DNA from 3 places in the Mesobacillus sp. ABV4_180 genome. Region 3 is predicted to be linked to each of the others. Evidence: predicted binding sites of a transcription regulator. Region 3 holds the regulator's gene; each other region holds the start of a gene.

Region 1 (4,669 bases), 630 kb from region 3:
GTCGTTTTCTTGGTGCCCTTTTTCTGTTATAGCGAGGCAGTGGAATGGATTGGCAGAGAAAATCGAATTACGGCTATATTATGGGCTATATGTGCCCGGTCAGGTAAAGAAAAGGGGAAACGGGTCACATAAAGAAAGGATATGTGCCCGGTCAGGTGATGAAAAGGAAAAACGGGTCACATAAAGAAAGAATATGTGCCCGGTCAGGTGAAGAAAAGGAGAAACGGGTCACATAAAGAAAGGATATGTGCCAGGTTAGGTGAAGAAAAGGAGAAACGGGTCACATAAAGGAAGAATATGTGCCCGGTCAGGTAAAGAAAAGGGTAAACGGGGCACATAAAGAAAGGATATGTGCCCGGTCATGTGATGAAAAGGAAAAACGGGGCACATAAAGAAAGGATATGTGCCCAGTTAGATGAAGAAAAGGAAAAACGGGTCACATAAAGGAAGGATATGTGCCCGGTCAGGTGAGGAAAAGGAGAAACGGGTCACATAAAAGAAGAACATGTGCCCCATAAAAGAAGATATCAGGTATTAAGGTCACATAATAGAGGAACTTAGTTGTCCAAAGCAATTTCCCCTGCCAATAAGAACTTGTTCTATTTCTGGGACAAAGGATTAAAATAGTTATAGAGAGGGTTGTACGTAAAGGGGGAAGAGCAATGGCGAGAAAGATGGGCTTTTATGGAGTGATCGCCTATGTACTTTATGGTTTTGCGGTATACTGGTATCTATTTTATTTTGCTGATACAAATCTTCCGTTTGAATTTGAAGGCTCGAGGGCGGATCCTGCGACTTTCCTGAACGGAAGGGAATTGATGCTGAGTGAGGAATATTCGAAAATCAGGAATTTATTATTTTTCCTTTCTACACCTTTTGAATGGCTCTTTTATTTTCTGATTCTGCTGCTGGGTCTTTCGAAGGCATTTAAAAAATGGGGGCAGGAGACAGCGAAGAATAAATATGGCCAAACAGCTATCTATCTGATCTGGCTTTCATTCTTTGCTTTCGTCGCAACTTTCCCGTTAAACTATATCAGTTATACGCTCTCTAAGACTTATAATATTTCCACCCAGACATTCGCTTCATGGATGAAGGATGAGCTCATTGATTTTTGGATCAATTATGCCATGATGTTCTTCATCGTCGTCGTCCTGTACCTGCTGATGAACAAATTCAAAAGGTTCTGGTGGCTGTTCGCCTGGCTGCTTTCCGTACCGTTCACACTGTTTATCATGTTCCTGCAGCCGGTTGTGATCGATCCGCTTTATAATGATTTTTACCCTTTGAAAAATAAAGAGCTGGAGACCAAAATCCTGGATCTCGCCGGGCAGGCAAATATTCCGGCACAGCATGTATTCGAAGTGAATATGGCCGAAAAAACAAACGCACTCAATGCTTATGTAAGCGGAATCGGTTCCAACTCGCGCATCGTGTTATGGGATACGACTCTGAACAGGCTGAGCGATGACCAAATTTTGTTCATCATGGCCCATGAAATGGCTCATTATGTTGAAAAGCATTTATATATAGGAATTGCCGGCTATTTGCTGTTATCCCTGTTCGGATTGTACTTCGTCTCAAGATTGATGAACTGGGCAATCCGCCGGTGGGGAAGGGAGTTCAAAGTTGAAAACCCTGGTGACCTTCAATCATTGCCGCTGTTTCTTATGTTCCTGTCGATGATCATGTTTGCCGCAAGCCCAGTTTCCAATCTTGTATCACGCTACCAGGAAACAAGGGCTGATAAATATGCCATCGAGATGACCGAAAACACCGATGCTGCGATTTCTGCTTTTCAGGAGCTGACTAAATCCGGCCTAAGCCAGGTGAATCCGCCATTAATGGTAAAGATTTTCAGATACGGACATCCGACAATGCTGGAGAGGATCTCTCGCCTGGAGGAATTCGAAGTAAAAAAGAGAAATGAGCAGGAAGATGGATTTTGACCAGCACGCCCTCGGATTCGGGGGCTGTTTTTTTATGGTCAGGAACCTTCAAATGTTCTCTCTTGGAATATTATCTTAACAAAATAAAAAATCCCCGTGATAGGGGATTTTAATAACTAAGTGCCGAATTGCTTATTGAGATCTTTCAGTTCTTCTGTCAAAGACAAGAATAAAATTTTGTCGCGGTCATCTATTGCTTTATCAATTTTCGACAGCAATTTTTCTCTTTTTGTGTTTAGCTGGATTTCGGAAATTAGCATGTCAACATACAGGTCCAGAACAAAAGATTCCTTGGCTTTAATGCGTTTCATCACGCTTGCCTTCATGATTTCAGAATACGATTTTTCTTTCACTGACCTCACCTCTTAGACCTTTTTTATATTATATGGAGGAAAGAAAAGATAATCAACAAATTTTTATAATTTTTAGAAAATTTTTATCAGCCTACTATTTGTGGCTAAATTTAGAACTTTTTCAGGTATTAAAGAAAATTTTAGCAATTATGATAAAATAGGGTATACAGTATTTTAGGAGATGAGTGAATGACAGGGAAGCCGAGGAATTTAGTTGAAGAGTATGAAATTAATCCTTTTACGATGATCATTCTTCCGGAAGAATACGGCAGCAGGATTTACTCCAGGGTGATTGAATTGGAGGAGGAATATCTTTCTCCATTCAGGCCGATTGATATTGTGAAAAAAAGCTGCAAATATTTTGGCAGCAGTTATGAAGGAAGAAAAGAGGGGACAAAAATGCTTACAGGGATTACCCATAAAACCCCCATCATTGTAGACCCCATCAGCTCCATTTATTTCATGCCGACAAGTTCACCTACAAAGCCGGACTGTATTTGGGTATCGCATGAGCATGTATTATTCCATAGGAAGGCAGATGCCCAAAGTACACAGGTTACCTTCAGGAATAAGAAAAACATCACCCTTCCTGTTTCCCATCATTCTTTTGAAAATCAGCTGCTCAGGACATCACTGCTGAGGACGAAATTCATGCAGAGGATGAAAGAAACTGAGCGGAAAGCATTATACCTTCTCCATGGACCGAAGTTCAGTGAAACACAGGGCTATCCGCATGCGAATTTCGTAAGTGAAGTATTTAAAGATTAGTCCTTAAAGGAATCCGCGACGTCAGCCGGATTCCTTTTCAATTGTCTCGAGTGTCGGTTTGAAACGTTTGAAGAGATAGTAAATCATCAATTCCTGGACTTTGTTGCGGATGCGGGGATTGAAATAATTATGGTGTTCTTCGTAGCCGTGATAGATGAAGAGGAACATGGTGAATGCGTCATCTCTTTTTACTTCTTCAACCTTCAGATTGTTCTTTTTAAGATAGCTTTTTACCTTGGCGAGTTCTTTCTGGACTGCTTTCATTGTTTCTTCAATTAGTTCCAAATATGGTTTTTTCAATTTGAATGGACTTTTTTCCACAACAGAAAGATCCCGATTCAGCACGACCAGGACCATAGGCAAATATATGGCCTGTTCCATCATATCGCGGTCTTTTTCAGGAATCCGTGTCATTTTGCTCTGCCCCTTCAAAAATAAAATAAGAACATTTGTTCGTAATTATCGTACTGGATTATGCCGAGGATTTCAAGAGGGTAAAAAATATTTCCTCCTCATTATCATAATTTCCAACATTCAGTATAAACTTTCAGAGGTTTTTCTAATATTGAGGCAGGAAAATTATTTCTGTTATCGAAATAAGGAAGACAACAAAATTTTGGTTTAGGAAGGGTGGCTGCTAAGGTGGGAGAAAAAAGATTCCTCAAAGCGGAGGATTTTTATCAATTGAAATCAGTGACAGATCCACAGTTTTCGCCTGATGGCAAGAAGTGTGTGTTTGTACAGACGGAAATGCTGGAAAAGAAGAATGATTATGCTTCAAATTTATACATAATCGATATTGAAAAAGGTGATGCTCCGAAGCAATGGACATATGGCGAAAACCGGAATCATTCGCCAAGATGGTCACCGGATGGTTCAAAGCTGGCGTTCGTTTCGAATCGAAACGGGAAAAATCAGATCTTCGTTATCGATGCTATAGGCGGGGAGGCAAAGCAGGTTACGGAATTCAAAAATGGAGCAAGCGGTCCGGTATGGGCTCCTGATGGAGAGAAGATTGCCTGCTCTGTTTCCCTGAAATCGGACGAAGATTTGTTGGAAAAGGAAGCAGAGAAGAAGGAAGAAAAGAAACTGGAACCATTCGTGGCAAAGGAAATGAAATATAAATCCGATGGAGCTGGTTTCTGGGATGGAAAGTACAAGCAGACTGTCATCGTTAATCTTGCAGATGAAAAGGCCGAGCTCCTGACAAAAGGCGATGCAGATTACCACCTGCAGTGCTGGTCGCCTGATGGCAAAACCATTGTAGTTTCAGTGGATGAGACACCTGACCGTGATTTCTCTTTCAAAAGCGATTTATTGCTGATGGATATTGAAACCGGAAACAGAACAAAAATTACTGATGGAAAAGGTTACTACGGAAACGCTGCATTCTCTCCAGATGGTAAATATCTCGGCTATACAGGGCATGGCAGGGAGTATGAAAATGCAACGCTGAACCAGCTGTGGATCCATGAACTGGAGACGGGCAATGTCCACTCCATCACTGAGAATATGGATATGCTGGTTGGCGATGCAGTTGTCGGTGATTTTCAGCAGGGTGCAAACAGTCCAGGTTTAATCTGGGGTGAAGATAGCGAG
Region 2 (4,669 bases), 2.1 Mb from region 3:
ATGAAGTGAGCAAAGGAAATCAAAACCTGAAACAGGTTATCGAGCAAATGCAGGTAATAAGCGATTCGGTTAATCATTCTTCTTCATTAATCTTGACATTAAAAAGTCATTCGGATGAAATTTCACAAATAGTTGAAATGATAAGCGGGATTTCGTCTCAAACTAATTTACTGGCCCTGAATGCAGCTATTGAAGCTGCTCGTGCTGGTGAATCAGGAAAAGGTTTTGCGGTAGTTGCTGAGGAAGTCAGAAAACTTGCGGAAATGTCAGCCAAATCGACAGAAAACATTCAGGCAATAATCGGGCGTATAAACGCAGATACAAAAAATACAGCAACGGCCATGGATGTTGTCCAGGATGATGTTAAACAAGGGATTGAAATGGTTTCGGAAGCTGGAGAAGCATTCACTTCTATCCAGTCATCGATCGAAGGTGTGACTAGTCAAATACAAGAGGTTACCTCCACTTCTGAAGAAATGTCCGCTTCAGCGGAGGAAATTACTGCTTCTGCTGTAGAAACAGCAAAAATTGCTGAACAAGCAGCAGTAAGCACACAGCAAACTGTATCAATTACCAATAAACAGGATATTTTCATTTCCGACATGGCTCAAATAGTTGAAGGTCTTTCTAACATGTCGGCAAAGTTGAAAGAACTGACAGGAAAATTTAAATTATGATACCAATCAATTAAGTAAAACTGGAGCAGCTAATTGCAGAATTAGCTGCTTTATTAATAGGTGCGCACTTCTTTGTTAATAATTTCAAATTTCTATCATTTACTGGAAAATAGTTGAATATACAATGGTGGGTATTCTTTAGCGTGCTAAAATGTGTTTTAATTAGCCAAGGAAAAATCAAAATGGTAGTAATTTTAGACTGAAGGACGGTTTGGATCTAAGATGAAGTATGCACCTGAAGATTTACAGCTGATCAAGGACCAGCTTGGCAGCCAATCATTGTCTGTTATCGCAAAAAAACTCAACCGCAGCCTCGTTGCCCTCGAAGTGAAAGTTACGAGAATGGGCCTTTCCCACACTAAATCTTACACAGGAATGCTTACAGCTGGTGAGCTGGCAAAGCTCCTCCATATCGACAGAAATACCGTCATGCAATGGATCCTCAATCATGACCTTGACTCACATCAGCGCATTACCCGCAATAAGAAGAGATTTACTTTTATCAATATCGATGAATTCTGGACTTGGGCAGATATGAACCGCAGCAAAATCGATTTTTCAAAGCTTGAACCTAATGCACTCCCGCCTGAACCGGAATGGGTAGCAGAAGAGCGAAAAGTCGCGAAGCAAATTACTAACTACAAAGCATGGACGAAGCGGGAAGAAAAACAGCTGCTGGAATTCTACTGTTGTGGAAAAACCTTGGCTGAAATCTCAGAAATACTGGGGAGAACAAGAGAGTCGATCCGAAAAAAAATTAAGCGGCTTACTGATAAACCTTATTCCTGAAATAATAATATAAATTATGGTAAATACCTATAACCCCTTGTTATAATTGTTAAATAATAGTATATTTTTCCTACAAAGTTATTGTTTAATATTTACAGAATTGGGTTTTCGTGAAGTTTCCAGGGGGATTCCAGATGGATATTTATGTTGCCAGGCAGCCGATATTTGATATTAATGAAAAGACAGTTGCCTATGAACTTCTTTACCGTAGCAGTACAGTCAATAATTATCAGCACACAAATGGGGATCAGGCTACTACTGATGTGATTGTGAATAGTTTTTTGAATATTGGGATTAAAGAATTATCAAATGGCAAGCCATGTTTTATCAATTTTACTGAAAAACTCTTGAAGCTGGGTGTGCCATCTTACTTCAATCCATTATCGATCGTTGTGGAAATCCTTGAAACGGTTGAATTGAATGAAGAAATTCTTTCAATATGCAAAGAGTTGAAATCACACGGATATACCATTGCGCTTGATGATTTCTTTGTCTCACAATGGAACGACCTCACAATTAAAATATTGGATTATATTGATATCATCAAGATTGACTTCAGGACAACCAGCCGAAGTGACAGGCAGGAAATGATCCGTTTTATAAAAGGAAGGAACATTCAGTTCCTTGCTGAAAAGGTTGAAACGATTGAAGAATATTTACAGGCAAAAGAAGATGGTTTTGTCTATTTCCAGGGCTTCTACTTCAGCAAGCCTGTGATTTTAAATAGCTATGATATTCCATCTTACTATCATTCGTATTTTCAAATTTTAAAAGAAATAGAGAGTCCGGAACCGGACCTGGAAAAAATCAAAGACATCATTGAAAAAGATATCTCGCTTTCCTATAAATTGCTGAGACTGATCAATAACCCAGTTTTCCGCCCCAGGAATGAAGTTTCATCTATTAAACAAGCAATCATCCTATTAGGGTTAAACGAGATCAAAAAATGGATTTATGTTCTCGCAATCAGAGGGGCAGACAGTGGTGCAGGCGAATCGAAGGAACGGGAAATTATCGAATTATCGCTCAAGCGCGGGAAGCTCGGAGAATTGATCGGCAGGAAAGTTGGCAGAGAAATACTTGCCTCCAAGTACTTTTTGCTCGGGATGTTTTCCTTAATGGATTCATTGCTGCATCATCCTATGGAAGATTTGCTTGAAGATCTTCCGCTAAGCAATGAGTTAAAGGCTGCGTTGTCGGGTGAAAAGAATGATGAATTCATGATGCTCGAATTCTTAAAAGAAATAGAAAAGGCATTCCATGAAGATAAAGATCTATCCTTCAATCCAACCGCTATGCCGAAAGCGGAACTTTTCAGACTCTATGGCGAGGCGAGTGACTGGGCAGCCAAGGTTTTGAGCGAAGTAAGTCCCTGATCATCTAAGCATGCTTATGCATGCTTTTTTGCATGGACAAAGTTTCTTGTAACCTGCCGTTAAAAAAGATATATTCATAAATAAGAGATTTTCGAAATTTCGTTATTTTTTTTGAATGAGGTGTTCATTTGGTTCTGAAGTATTTATCCGCACTTTTCCTGCCTGGATTCATGGTCGTGTTTTTTACCAGGGTTGCCTATAATCATATCCTTGCACTTGTGCTGACTGTCGCGTTGATTGCCGCTTCTGTCTATAAAGGATACACGGATTCCTTCCTTTTGATTGTCGTCGATGCTTTTTCATTAACCGTCGGTTTCTATTTTGCGAACCAGATGATGAAGCGGAACAGGAAGAAGCAATAATTTTTACAATGAGCCTGTCGAATATTGTTCGGCGGGTTTTTTCTTATTATAAAAGGTAAAACAACACTTCAATCAAACGTTTGATTAACGAAAATCTGACAGGCTGCAACATTTACGTCTTCGTCAAAAATATTAATTCGAATGTTTGTTCGCTTTTTGTTGGTTTGTTTTACCTTCTTTGTGGTAGAATGAGGATATGACTTTTTACAACTAAGTAAGGCTTATATAGAGGAAATTTATAATTACAGGAGGCTTTTCTGTGAAGGACCAATTTGAATTAGTCTCGAAATATTCTCCGCAGGGTGACCAGCCTGCGGCGATTCAAGAGCTGGTAAAAGGCATTCACGAAAACAAGAAGCATCAGACGCTGCTCGGTGCGACAGGGACAGGGAAGACATTCACGATTTCGAATGTAATCAAGGAAGTGAACAAGCCAACGCTTGTCATCGCCCATAATAAAACGCTCGCTGGCCAGCTGTACAGTGAGTTCAAGGAATTTTTCCCGAACAATGCAGTCGAGTATTTTGTCAGCTACTATGATTATTATCAGCCAGAGGCCTATGTGCCACAGACAGATACCTTCATTGAAAAGGATGCCAGCATCAATGATGAAATCGATAAACTGCGCCACTCCGCGACATCTTCATTATTTGAGCGCAAGGATGTCATCATCATAGCCAGTGTATCTTGCATCTATGGCCTCGGTAATCCGGATGAATACCGGGACATGGTCGTATCGCTGAGGACAGGCATGGAAATCGAGCGGAACAAGCTATTGCACAGGCTTGTGGATATCCAGTATGAGCGGAATGATATTGACTTCAAACGCGGGACATTCCGAGTCCGCGGAGATGTAGTAGAGATTTTCCCGGTTTCACGCGATGAACACTGTATGCGGGTCGAATTTTTCGGAGACGAGATCGACCGTATCCGCGAGGTTGACGCATTGACTGGGGAAATCATAGGGGAGCGCGACCATGTGGCAATCTTCCCGGCATCCCACTTCGTCACCCGCGAAGAGAAAATGCGGGTTGCGATTGAGAACATTGAAAAAGAACTTGAAGAACGACTCGAAGTGCTTCGTGCCGAAGAAAAACTGCTCGAGGCGCAGAGGCTTGAACAGCGGACCAGGTATGATCTTGAAATGATGCGTGAAATGGGGTTCTGCTCCGGCATCGAAAACTACTCGCGCCACCTGACATTAAGGCCGGCAGGTGCAACTCCATACACGCTGCTTGATTATTTCCCGGATGACTTTTTAATTGTCGTTGATGAGTCGCATGTTACATTGCCTCAAGTAAGGGGAATGTTTAATGGTGACCAGGCACGAAAACAGGTGCTTGTTGACCACGGTTTCCGTCTGCCATCGGCAATGGATAACCGTCCGCTCACGTTCCAGGAGTTTGAAAAGCATGTCAGCCAGGCTGTGTTTGTTTCAGCAACACCTGGACCTTATGAATTGGAG
Region 3 (4,669 bases):
CTGCCTGGCGAGCGATGTCTCTTGTGTTTCCTTTGTTGTGCTAACCCGGCAATATATAATTGCTTTCATGTTGTCACCTTATTTCTAATTACTATTTATCTTTCAGCTCCGGCAATCTGTGTAGGTTCAAAATGTTCAGCCATGACAGGGATGACAAGTTCATCACCAGGATGGATCATTTGTCCGGCAATCCCGTTTTCCTTCTCTACCCAGCTGACGAACTCATTCTCCGATAGATTATGATCATGAGCAAAAGTTTCTGCAAGCTCCCATAAAGATTGCCCTTCTTCTATAGTAACAGTAATGTATGCATCCTCGTTATTTAAATGGAACTTAGCAACAAGTGAAAAAATCAAGCTGACAGCAAGCAGTATAATTGCGAAAGAATAGTTTTCCCATAGTTTCTTCATATCCAGCACCTCTTAACGAATATATGTTCGCTTTATTTGTTTTTATTATAAATCGAACATTTGTTTTGTGTCAACTCAAAATTCGAACTTATGTTTGTATCCGTGAGATGGACATGGTATAATAAGGACAAGAAATTATACGAGGTGCGTGAATATGACAAAATTATCAAAACGGCAGCAAGATATTTTTGAATTCATAAAAGGTGAAGTCAAGAAAAAAGGGTATCCACCATCCGTACGCGAAATCGGCGAAGCGGTCGGGCTAGCCTCAAGTTCCACAGTCCATGGCCATCTGGCAAGGCTCGAAAGCAAAGGTTTGATCCGCCGTGACCCAACTAAGCCGCGTGCAATAGAAATTTTGGATATCGAAGAGGATAGCCGAATCCCTAAATATAATGTAGTGAACGTACCTGTGGTCGGTAAGGTAACTGCCGGTATGCCAATCACGGCAATTGAAAATGTAGAGGAGTACTTCCCTCTTCCTGACCGTCTTGTTCCACATGATGAGCAAGTTTTCATGCTTGAAATTATGGGAGACAGTATGATTGAAGCCGGAATCCTTGATGGTGATTACGTAATCGTGAAGCAGCAGAAAACTGCGAACAACGGAGATATCGTTGTAGCGATGACAGAAGATGATGAAGCAACTGTAAAACGCTTCTTTAAGGAAAAGGACTACTTCAGATTGCAGCCGGAAAATTCAACGATGGATCCCATTATCCTTCGCAATGTTTCCATCCTTGGAAAAGTCATTGGTGTTTACCGTCATATGCACTAAAAAAGCAAGCGGCCTCCGCTTGCTTTTTTACATTCTATGAAACTCTTATTGGCGGTAAAAACCTGAACACTAGCTCTCGCTCGCTGCATTTGAATCCTTTTTATGCTTAACACCTTTACTTTTATATGGTTTGGCACTTTTTGCTTTATTCGCGCTCGACTGCCAGCGGTTCCAGCCTTTTTTGCCAGTGCCTCTTCCAGTCCCGCCCTTACTCTTTGCTTTACTCATTAAATCATCTCCAATGTTTTTCTGTTTTAATTTTTACCATTATTCTTGGTGCTTAACCTAAAGCAATATTCAATTATTGTGCAAAAAACATTTACCTAACTATGAGAACAGCACATTTATTGTATATTTAGGTTCCTACCCTATCATCTTGTCCCCTTGCACATAAGATATTGTGTACCACCAGTTGACAAGGGAAGGAGTTGATACAAATGGGATGCAATCGAAATAACAATGATGTAGCGGGCATCTTTTTCCCTAGCAGGGATCGAGATCGGGATCGGGATCGAGACCGCGATCGGGATAGAGTCCGGGCTACTGTTGATTTTGATGATCTTTGCCGTGCAGTTCGCCGTTGCTTGATCAATGATTTAGTTGCAGGTGCCCGTGATGATCGCGATGATGACAGGGACAGAAGGCGCCACCGGAGATGCGGCTGCGGTTTCTAATTTGAAAGTAGATAGCAAAAAGGAATCCCGAAAGATAAAGGTCTTTCGGGATTCTTTTTTAGCAATTCAGCTTATACCCATCTCACATTTTTGGTTGGAAGCACTTTTGAAATCTCTTCATAAAATAAATCATTCTGCCCTTTCGTCATCCATAAATGTACACTGCCATAATCCTGTGTTGTTCTTATTAAACGTCCCATGCCCTGTCTCAATCGCAAAAGCATATAGGGCAGGTCCACATCTGCCATAGCGTTCTTCGCATGTTTGCGCTTCGCCTGGAATACTGGGTCATGCGGAGGGAACGGAAGCGAAGAAATAATGACCTGGATCAATGATTCACCAGGCACATCCAGCCCTTCCCACAGACTGTATGAACAAAGAACTGTTGTCACGTTTCCCTGGAATTCCTTAACCGTTTCACTGATTTCACGATCCCCTTCAAAAAGGATGGAAAATGACCAATCTTGTCGATCAGCCCATTCTCTGAATCGCTTCATTTCTTGTAATGACGAAAACAGAACGAGTGACTTGCCAGTTTTGCTTCTAAGATCATTGCCGATTTGTGTCCATTTAGCATTCTCATCATCTTCAACACGGGCAAACATCTCCATCTGTTCTTCATAATCAAATGGTGAAGCAACTGTGAAAGAGGTATATTGTTCAATTCCAAGGCTTTTCGCTATATAGCTGAAATCTCCTGCCTTGGATAATGTTGCTGATGAGAACACAAACGGGATATTCTGGGCAAACACTTCTTTCTTTAAAATATCCTCAACCAGGCGCGGCATGATCACAAGTGAAGTCTGCACTTCATTTTCTTCAAGCCAGAAAATACCTTCATCATTTTTCAAGAAAATGGACAGTCCATATGTGAAGAACTCAAGATACTCCTCCATGATTTTTAAATGGTACTCATCAATCACGAACATCTCCGCGTCAAAGACTAACTGATCCATTAATTCACTTACTTTATTCTCAAGTGTTTGAGCTGTTTTCTTTATTCCCGGAAGCAAAGGCACTTCTTTACGACTTGAACCTTCGACAGCTTTCGAATTCTCGACAAGAAGGTCAAACCATGCATCATGAAGTTCGAGGATATCCTCGATCAAATAAAGCGATTCCTCCCTGACATCCTGGTGCATATATCCAGTCAGTACAGTAGTCAGGGTTTGTGAATTAAAACGGTAGGTCAGCCCTTTTTGTGCCGCAAACTCAAGCAAATGTCCTTCATCAAAAATGACTGTGCTCGCCTCAGGAAGCAAAGGCATTTGCCCTTCACGTTTGCGTGATTCTTTAGTCCAGACATGCTCCATATAAAAATCATGTGAGCATATGATCAAATCCCCGGCATGGCGGTAATAATCACGATTCAGTGTCTGGCCGCAGCGATGGCGCCAATTGCATGTTGAGCATTGTTGTAGGGGATCCCATGCCATCGATGACCATTTTTCATTCGTGACCCAAGGATATTCTTTTCGGTCGCCATAACGAGAGAATGAATTCATTGAAATTCCTTCATCGAAAATGAAATCTGGAAGCTGGTCATGGACATCGAGGATTTCCAAATCATCAGTCGTGTTCGAAAGATCATCAAGTTTCTTTACGCAAACATACTGCTCCCTCGCTTTTGCCAAACGTACGTCCACTTTTAGGCCCAATGCTATTTCAAGCTTTTCGATGTCTCCCCCTCTTTCACCAGCTGTTCAATCAGCGTTTCATCGGAACAGGAAACAATCGCAGGTTTTCCCATATAACGTGCGTACAAAATTGCATAAATCAGATAGACAAAGGTTTTGCCTGTGCCCACTCCTGCTTCAGCAAAAATGATCCCTTTATTTTTGAAGGCCTGTTCCACCTGGAACGCCATATAGATTTGTTCATCGCGGAGCTCGTAGCCTTTTTCAGGCAGAATATCGTAAAATACATCACCAATATAATCACCCAGTAAATCAAAAAATGTATCGTTTTTGGTAATGGTAAATGGAAGTTTATTTGTCATGCATGTTCTCCTCAAATATTAATGCCGGCAAAAAAGCCAGCTTTTATCATAACAGAAAATCAGCCTGTAAGTGAAAGAAATGATCAAATTAAACACTAACAAAAAATCACAAACAAAATTGGTATATTCTGCTAAAATAAATTCAGATACCAAAATAGGGAGTGATGTGACAGGTGAAACGCTTATTTTACATAAGTACTGTAATTATTACCGTATTACTTTTATTCAATCTTTATCAGTACAACAGAAATGCCGATTTCGAGAAACAATTAGGTTTTGATTATCAAAGAACTGTCCGTGATTCCATGTATGTATTGGAAGAAGGCAATCCTAAGCAGATGATCAAGACATTACAAGGAGAGGATGGCCAGTTCAGATTAGAAAGACATATTGGTGAACTGACTCTTTTGAGCAGAAAATTCCACATGATGAACGGTAAAATTTCGATGATTGGCGTTGTACTGGATTCAATTGTCAATGACTTCCATGAGCTGGCAAAAAACTTCAATAATGAAATGGATTATCACTATTACGAAAAAGCAATCACAAGCAAAACGCAGTTTCTCATAACACTACTAAATGAAATGGATTCGATATCAGGCGAAAATGAACGCCGCTATTATCGAGAATTCACAAATTCCGAATCAAAAACTTCTAATTTAGTTTGGATAGAATATAAGAAATTTGAAAAGAAATAAAAATTGGAGGAACACAAATGAAATATATGATTCGGCAGGAGACCACTAGAGACTTCCCTGGGATTCGGGAAGTTAATTTTCATGCTTTCAATGATCGGGATAATGAAGCA

What was found. The regulator LexA, encoded in region 3, represses DNA repair genes until DNA is damaged. The targets are predictions, from matches to a motif close to CGAACATATGTTCG.
Region 1: the regulator LexA is predicted to act here: its motif matches at 3,513-3,526, upstream of ACXAEA_RS17875 (YhjD family protein).
Region 2: the regulator LexA is predicted to act here: its motif matches at 3,343-3,356, upstream of uvrB (excinuclease ABC subunit UvrB).

Annotation. Positions count from the first base shown of each region.
Region 1 is NZ_JBSWTJ010000001.1:3,495,420-3,500,088, reverse strand. It holds gene ACXAEA_RS17890 (M48 family metallopeptidase) at 663-1,949, shown strand; gene ACXAEA_RS17885 (IDEAL domain-containing protein) at 2,066-2,302, opposite strand; gene ACXAEA_RS17880 (competence protein ComK) at 2,492-3,070, shown strand; gene ACXAEA_RS17875 (YhjD family protein) at 3,092-3,484, opposite strand; gene ACXAEA_RS17870 (S9 family peptidase) at 3,713-4,669, shown strand, end outside.
Region 2 is NZ_JBSWTJ010000001.1:800,061-804,729, forward strand. It holds gene ACXAEA_RS03910 (methyl-accepting chemotaxis protein) at 1-677, shown strand, start outside; gene ACXAEA_RS03915 (DNA-binding protein) at 900-1,466, shown strand; gene ACXAEA_RS03920 (EAL and HDOD domain-containing protein) at 1,601-2,842, shown strand; gene ACXAEA_RS03925 (CsbA family protein) at 2,971-3,204, shown strand; gene uvrB (excinuclease ABC subunit UvrB) at 3,464-4,669, shown strand, end outside.
Region 3 is NZ_JBSWTJ010000001.1:2,866,239-2,870,907, forward strand. It holds gene ACXAEA_RS14740 (YneB family resolvase-like protein) at 1-69, opposite strand, end outside; gene yneA (cell division suppressor protein YneA) at 96-410, opposite strand; gene lexA (transcriptional repressor LexA) at 565-1,188, shown strand; gene ACXAEA_RS14755 (DUF3934 family protein) at 1,258-1,416, opposite strand; gene ACXAEA_RS14760 (hypothetical protein) at 1,626-1,862, shown strand; partial or broken gene ACXAEA_RS14765 (ATP-dependent DNA helicase) at 1,934-3,861, opposite strand; gene ACXAEA_RS14770 (hypothetical protein) at 4,035-4,559, shown strand; gene ACXAEA_RS14775 (GNAT family N-acetyltransferase) at 4,577-4,669, shown strand, end outside.